Thiocapsa bogorovii: one gene and its partner. The protein of the gene in region 1 binds, or shares a complex with, the protein of each later gene. Links are inferred from orthologs where the notes say so. Each region holds a gene or a part of one and is shown on either strand. Other genes may lie near its edges.

Region 1 (4,081 bases):
AGGGGTCGTGGAGACGAGCGCCGAGTCCAACGCGACCTTGACACCGTTGCGGTCTTCGAGAAAGTAGGATGTGACCTCGACCAGGCTGCCCGGCGCCGCCTGCGCCCCGAGAGCGCGAGCGGAGCTCGAATCGAGCGGTCGCTGGACGACCAAACGACCGTCGGTCGACTCGGCGATGACCCAAGCCCGGCTCCTTGCGGATCCCATCGCCAAGGCTTGGACCTCCGCGCGGGTTGCGCCTGGAAATTCCATCTGCGGACGATCCCCGATCGCGAAGGATCCGGGTTGCGGGTCGTACGCACGGCTCCCGGGGTCACCGGCGCAACCGATCTGCAGCAGGCCGGCCGTCGTCAGGGTCAAGATCAAAATAGCGGGGCGCAGGTTCACGTCAAACCCTCAAGCTAAAGAACGCGTGATACCGCAGGCGACACAACGCAGTTTTCGAAGGTCACAACCGCCGGCACCACAGTTGATACGAAGCGTGCCATACCCCGGAGCGAGAGGCCAGCCTCTGAACGTCGCCTTCGCGCGCGGGCTCCCGGCGCGACTGCGCCGCTGCACCGTCACGGAAACGCCGCAGCTCGACGTAAGGTCCACGCTTGGATCACACACAAACAACGAGGGCCGGCGTTGTGCCGGCTTTTGGGGATGTCGTAGAGTATCTGGAGCCGATGCGCGGATTCGAACCGCGGACCTACGCATTACGAATGCGTTGCTCTACCAACTGAGCTACATCGGCAACAAGCCGAGAAGTATAGGGCGATCGCTCGATCGTTTCTAGCCCGCCCGATCTATTTCGAGCATCACGCCGAAATTTTTGCAATCAGCACCGAGGTTCCGCTAGAATCCCGGCGCTTAACCTTGACCATCCGCCCTTGTCCGGAGCCAACCTTAGGGATCATCCATGCCCAGCGTGCGTGTCAAAGAGAATGAGCCTTTCGAAGTCGCAATGCGGCGTTTCAAGCGGTCCTGCGAAAAGGCAGGCGTACTCGCCGAGGTCCGTCGCCGCGAGTTTTACGAAAAGCCGACATCCGAGCGCAAGCGCAAGAAGGCTGCTGCGGTCAAGCGGCATCAGAAGAAGCTGCAGCGCGAGTCTCGCCGCTGGGAGCGCCCGTACTGAGGACGGATCGTCGATGTCGGTCCCGCGATGATCGGGGCGGCTGCCTGACTTGCGGCGCATTCGCAAGGCTCTATCTTCTTTCCGCTTTGGTTTCAACGCCCTACCATGCTCAAGCTTCAAATCCAAAGTGATATGAAGACCGCCATGAAGGCGGGCGACAAGACTAGGCTCGGGGTGATTCGGCTGATCCTAGCGGCGATCAAGCAGCGCGAGGTCGACGAGCGCATCGAGCTCGACGACGCTCAGGTTCTGGCCGTACTCGACAAGATGCTCAAGCAGCGTCGCGACTCGATCGCGCAATACAGTGGGGCCGGTCGCGAGGATCTCGCGGAGATCGAGCGATTCGAGGTCGAGGTCATCCAGTCGTATCTCCCGCGCGCGCTCACGGACGAAGAGCTTACGGCCTTGATCGATGCGGCGATGGCGTCGACTCAGGCGAGCGCGATGAGCGATATGGGCAAGGTGATGGGTCTGCTGAAGCCGCAGATTCAAGGCCGGGCCGACGTGGGCAGCGTCAGCGCCCGCGTCAAGCAGCGCCTCGGAGGCTGACTCCGGCGTCGTCCTTCAACGGTCTGTCGAGGCACATGGCCGGTCGCATTCCCCCCGAATTTATCGACGAGCTTCTGACGCGAACCGACATCGTCGACCTCGTCGGAACACGGATCCAGCTGCGCAAGGCCGGCAAAGACTACCAAGCCCGCTGCCCCTTCCACGACGAAAAGACCCCATCCTTTACCGTCAGCCCCGACAAGCAGTTCTATCACTGTTTTGGCTGCGGCGCGCACGGTACGGCGATCGGTTTCCTCATGGAATACGACCGCCTCGACTTTCGCGAAGCCGTCGACGAACTGGCCCAGCGCGTGGGATTGACTGTGCCCGGGGCGACCGAGACGGGCCCCGCCGGTCCCGATCACGGGCCGTTGTACGCGCTTCACGAGCAGGCCGCCGAGCTTTATCGCGAGCAGCTGCGGATCCATCCGGACGGACGGCGTGCCGTCGACTACCTCAAAGGACGCGGTCTCACCGGCGAGGTGGCGGCGCATTACGGGCTGGGCTTCGCGCCGGCCGATGGTCGTTTGCTCCTGTCGCGCCTCGGGGCGAGCCCGTCGGAACGCGAGCGCTTGCTCAGCTGCGGGCTGATTTACGACGAGGAGGGGCGGCGACGCGACCGCTTCCGTGATCGGATCATGTTTCCGATTCGAGATCGGCGCGGCCGTGTGATCGGTTTCGGAGGGCGGTTGCTCGGCGAGGGTAAGCCGAAATACCTCAACTCGCCCGAGACCCCGATCTTCCACAAGGGTCGCGAGCTCTACGGCCTGTTCGAAGCGCAGAAGGCCAATCGCAAGCTCGATGTCGTCCTCGTTGTCGAAGGGTACATGGATGTCATCGCATTGGCGCAGTTTGGGGTGACCAACGTCGTCGCGACGCTCGGCACGGCGACGACCTCCGAGCATCTCCAGCTGCTTTCGCGGACGACGCCCGAGATTGTGTTCTGCTTCGACGGCGATCGCGCCGGGCGCGCCGCCGCCTGGAAGGCATTGGAGAGCGCGCTGCCGTCGGCGACCGGCCGTCAATCCATTCGATTTCTGTTTCTGCCGGACGGCGAGGATCCCGACACCCTGATGCGAGCCGAGGGCGCCGACGCCTTCCGGGGACGCATGACACAGGCGCAGCCTCTGTCGGAATTTCTGTTCGAGCAGCTCTGCAATCAGGTCGACATGTCGAGCATCGACGGACGCGCGCGTTTCTCCATCTTGGCGCAGCCACTTATTCAGGCGGTTCCGCCTGGGATCTATCACGACATGCTGGCCGACCGCATGGCTGCGCTGGCCGGACTGCCGATGTCACCGCGGCGGCCGGTGAGGCGTGCTCGGACGCCGACGGCGCATCCTACCCGGCCGAGCCTTGTCGCACAGGCGATCGCTTTGCTTCTCGATCATCCCGAGCTTGCGGCGGAGGTTGTCGATGCCCCTGACGATTGGCGGCGCTCGCCCAGTCCGGGCGTCGCGATTCTGGCGCAACTGCTTGAAACGATTGCAGCGCACCCAACTATCAGCAAGGGCGGTCTAGTGGAGCGTTGGCGTGATCGGGAGCACTTCGTGTACCTCCAGCGACTCAGCGTCGCCCCATTCCTCCAAGGTATTCCCCCCGACGGGGTTGCCGCGGAGTTCATCGGTGCCTTGACGCGAATCGGTGAAGACGTTCTCAAGGAAGAACGTCGCCGGCCGTTGACCGAGCCGCGCACCGTTGTCGCCGGCCAGGGCGTCGCGCGAGAGGGGGACCGGGCGCAGCCGGAAGAGGAGGTCGGCGCCCGGACAGGCGGCCACAGATTAGAATAAGTCGGGCTCAACGTGCTAAACTACGTAGTTCGCCTTTCACGCGCCATCCGTCGTATCAATCAGGGTATCCCATGGATCAAGAACAGCAACAGTCCCAGCTGAAGCAACTGATTGCCAAGGGCAAAGAACAAGGTTACTTGACCTACAGCGAGGTCAACGATCATCTGCCTCCCGGGATTGTGGAGACCGATCAGATCGAGGACATCGTTCGTATGATCAACGACATGGGGATCATGGTCCACGAGACCGCCCCGGATGTCGTCGATCATACCCTGAGCGACTCGGCCGTCTCCGACGACGAGGCCGCCGAGGCCGCCGCCGCTGCATTAGCAACGGTCGACAGCGAATTCGGCCGCACCACGGATCCCGTGCGCATGTACATGCGCGAGATGGGCACCGTCGAGCTGCTCACGCGCGAAGGCGAGCTGGTGATCGCGAAGCGGATCGAAGACGGACTCAACCAGGTCCTCTCCGCGCTTTCGGTCTATCCGCGCTCCGTCGAGAAGCTCATTGAGATCTTCGATCGCGTCGAGCGCGAGGAGACGCGTTTGACCGACGTCATCTCGGGCTTCAACGACGGCGACGACGAACCGGTCGCCACCCCGCACGTCGTCGGCAGCGA
Region 2 (3,409 bases), 470 kb from region 1 along the record:
GCCGCCCCCGGCTTCAATCGCGCCTGGAGATTCAGAACGTTACCTGGTTCCCGCAAGATCTCTACTATCGGATCGCCTGCTTCCGCGTCACGCGAGATCGGCATGGGAATTCCCAAGACACCGGACCAGTCGCCTGTCGTGACCTGCCATGCGGCCCCACCTGCTCCCGCCCATGTCGAGATGTCGCAGGGCCCCCTCGCCCGCAGCCTGGATGCCTTCGAAACCGAACAGCTCGCACGCCTGTTGAGCAAGCACAATGGCAACCGGCGCGAAATCGCGGGAGCGCTCGGTATCAGCGAACGGACCATCTATCGCAAGCTGAAGCGTTTCGGTCTCGGCTAAACCGCGTCCGGTTCCAACGCCCGATTGGCCGGGGCGGAGGCAGGCACCGAGGATACGGTCGGGCCGTTTCTTGACCCCCGCTTGGCCGCCAGTGTGGTCTGCACGTCGATGTCGCGCGGGACACTAGTACCCCGTTCCACCCTATTTTGCATGCTCAGAGCCCCCCCAAAAGCGCCGGGGCAAGGCACAGGCCGCGGGGAATAGTGGATCCTATTTCCAAGGGCTGTAACGCCGCCCCGGCGCTTTTGGGGGGCTCCCGAAGGGGCGAGGCGAGAAGCGTTCGGCGCCGTTGTTGCGCGAGCTTGAAAGAGGACCACTCTTCCTTCACTCGCGCGCCTAGCCGCCGAACGCTTCTGCCTCGCTGAGCACGCAAAATAGGGTGGAACGGGGTACTAGGACATCTGACGTCCCACCCGCCGGGTGACGGCCGTTCAACTGCTGGATCTAGTCAAACCGGGTGTCAGTCGCCGCCCTCGCCGTAATAATTGCCGATATAGTTCTCGAACTTGGTGTATTTGCCGAGAAAGGTCAGTCGGGTTGTCCCGATGGGGCCGTTGCGCTGCTTGGCGATGATGATCTCGGCGACACCCTTCTCCTTCGTGTCCTCGTGATAGACCTCGTCGCGATAGATGAAGACAATGAGGTCTGCATCCTGCTCGATCGCGCCCGATTCCCTCAGATCCGACATCACCGGCCGCTTGTTCGGGCGCTGCTCGAGACTGCGATTGAGCTGGGAAAGTGCGATCACCGGGACGTTGAGCTCCTTGGCGAGCGCCTTGAGCGAGCGTGAAATCGCGGAAATCTCAGTTGCCCGATTCTCGCCGACCCCCGGGGCCTGCATGAGCTGGATGTAGTCCAGCACGATCAGACCCAGGTCGTCTTGATCACGTTTGAGACGCCGTGCACGCGCCCGGACCTCGGTCGGGGAGAGGGCGGGGGTGTCGTCGATGAACATGGACGCTCCGGCCAGGATGTTGACCGCGGAGGTCAGGCGTGGCCACTCGTCGTCCTCGAGCCGCCCGGTTCGGACGCGGTGCTGATCGATGCGCCCGAGCGAAGACATCATGCGCATCGCCAGCGCATCGCCCGGCATCTCCATACTGAAGACGGCCACAGGGCGTTTGGACTGGATGGCGACATGCTCGGCCATGTTCATGGCGAAGGAGGTCTTGCCCATCGAGGGCCGTCCCGCGACGATGATCAGGTCCGCGGGCTGCAGCCCCGAGGTCATCATGTCGAAGTCGGTGAAACCGGTCGCCAGTCCGGTGATGGGCTCGTCGCGCTGATAGAGTGCGTCGATACGCTCGACCGCGCGCCCGAGCAGGGTCTTGATCGGCTGGAACCCACCTCCGCCGCGCGCCTCCTGCTCGGCGATCTCGAAGACGCGGCGCTCGGCGGCATCGAGCAGCTCGGAGGCATCGCGACCCATGGGATTGTAGCCACTGTCGGCGATGTCCGTACCCGCGGCGATCATCTGGCGCAGCACCGAGGTCTGGCGGACGATCTTGGCGTAGGCCTTGATATTGGCCGCGCTCGGGGTCTCGTTGGCGATGGTGCCGAGGTAAGGAAGCCCGCCTGCGCCTTCGAGCTGCTCGGTGCGCTCGAGGGTCTCGGCGAGGGTCACCAGATCGAAGGGTTGGTCCTCCGCGGCCAGTTTGGCGATGGCGCGAAAGATGAGGCGGTGCTCGCGTCGATAAAGGTCACGCTCTGTGACCATGTCGGCGATGCGGTCCCAGGTGCTGTTGTCCAGCATGAGACCGCCGAGCAGGGATTGTTCGGCATGAATGTTGTGCGGCGGGACACGGAGCTCGTCGAAGTCCGCGCCCGGCGGGCCTTGGGAATCCGAGTCGAACATAGACCACCTCGGCCGAATGATCCGCGAGAAAGCGGGGCCTCGCCAGAGCTTCGGCCAGACCTTCGAGTCGATTCACGTGACGTGCCCGACGCCTCCGGGCGAGGCGCGCCGGCGATCCGACGGACGCTCGCCGCCGGATCGCCGAGGAACGGTCATCTCAGTCCTCGGGAACGACATCCACGGTGATGGTGGCATCGACCTCCGGATGCAGGTGCAGCGTCACCTCATACTCGCCCGCGGCGCGGAAAGGTCCTCCGGAGAGTTTGACCTCGCCCTTCGACAGCGTAAACCCGGCGGCGGTCACTGCCTCGGCAATGTCGCCCGTGCCCACCGAGCCGAACAGCCGCCCCTGCTCGCCGGCACGGCGCGCGATCGTGACGCTCATCCCTTCGAAGTGATCGCGCCGAGCACGCGCCTCGGCAAGCTGCTCCGCTGCAACCTGCTCAAGCTCCGCACGCCGGGCCTCGAAGGCTTCGAGATTTGCATCGGTCGCCGACACGGCGAACCCGGAGGGGATCAAATAGTTCCGACCATAGCCCGGACGGACACTGACCTTGTCGCCGAGCGCTCCTAGGCGACCGACATTCTTCAACAGGATGACTTCCACGTGTGTATTCCTCTCAAAAGTTCTTCGAGATCAGGGTTTTGCACCCTCGATCCTCGGGTGATCCCCCGGAACGGGCGGCGCATGCGCCGGGACCTGATTCATCCGGTCAAGATCTTTCGGCCAAACGGTCTTGCCCGATCCGTACGGGTCAGGTCGCCGGCCCGCTTGTGCCGGAACCCGGCGGCGGCGATGGTGCAACCCGAGACCGGATATCGGCCCAGATGTCCACCAAACCGATACAGGCGATCAGCAGCAGTGCCTGCGGCATGAAAAACACCACCAAGACGTAGAGCCCCACCAACCACGCCTGCCGTGCCTGCTTGAGCGCTCGCACCTGATGGGCGACCGCGAGACCCTGAAACAGGAGCAGGACGCCAGGCACCAGCAATAGATTCGCCGTCAGGCTCGCGCCGTCGCTGAAGGGAAGAAGCGCCAGCAGCACGACGACGAGGACCCCGAAAGGACGACTCAAACGCAGCTGCCGAAACTCCTCGCCAAACCCCCCCGGGTTGTAGAGCAGCGCCTGCCACCAGCGAGCAATAAAGAGCCCGAACAGCAACTGTGCGACCAAGGCCGCTGCAAATGCGCCGGTCATCCATCCGGCA

Evidence for each region. The genes of interacting proteins can lie anywhere in the genome.
Region 2: the proteins of dnaG (region 1) and dnaB are in contact, whole or in part, in a crystal structure (PDB 2R6A), measured with the Geobacillus stearothermophilus proteins. The link is inferred for Thiocapsa bogorovii from one-to-one orthologs. Residues at the interface, in WP_049624496.1 of Geobacillus stearothermophilus: Lys456, Leu457, Leu458, Pro459, Ala460, Asn463, Ala464, Leu467, Leu535, Leu536, Ile537, Ala538, Gln544, Glu545, Asp548, Tyr549, His552; in WP_033016901.1 of Geobacillus stearothermophilus: Ser13, Glu15, Ala16, Gln18, Glu91, Leu92, Asp94, Ala95, Val96, Pro97, Thr98, Ala99, Ala100, Asn101, Tyr104, Tyr105, Ile108.

The regions. Positions count from the first base shown.
Region 1 is NZ_CP089309.1:789,114-793,194, reverse strand. What follows is about bases 1,170-4,081. They hold dnaG (DNA primase), read left to right. Parts: upstream 1,170-1,704; coding sequence 1,705-3,459; downstream 3,460-4,081. Other genes in these bases: rpoD (RNA polymerase sigma factor RpoD), read left to right, coding at 3,531-4,081; LT988_RS03610 (GatB/YqeY domain-containing protein), read left to right, coding at 1,226-1,669. In the rest of the region: LT988_RS03625 (hypothetical protein), read right to left, coding at 1-387; rpsU (30S ribosomal protein S21), read left to right, coding at 905-1,120. UniProt on the Escherichia coli protein: RNA polymerase that catalyzes the synthesis of short RNA molecules used as primers for DNA polymerase during DNA replication.
Region 2 is NZ_CP089309.1:314,997-318,405, forward strand. Bases 1-2,825 are described here. They hold dnaB (replicative DNA helicase), read right to left. Parts: upstream 2,198-2,825; coding sequence 803-2,197; downstream 1-802. Other genes in these bases: LT988_RS01475 (helix-turn-helix domain-containing protein), read left to right, coding at 103-342; rplI (50S ribosomal protein L9), read right to left, coding at 2,355-2,804. In the rest of the region: LT988_RS01490 (DUF2232 domain-containing protein), read right to left, coding at 2,953-3,409. UniProt on the Escherichia coli protein: The main replicative DNA helicase, it participates in initiation and elongation during chromosome replication. Travels ahead of the DNA replisome, separating dsDNA into templates for DNA synthesis.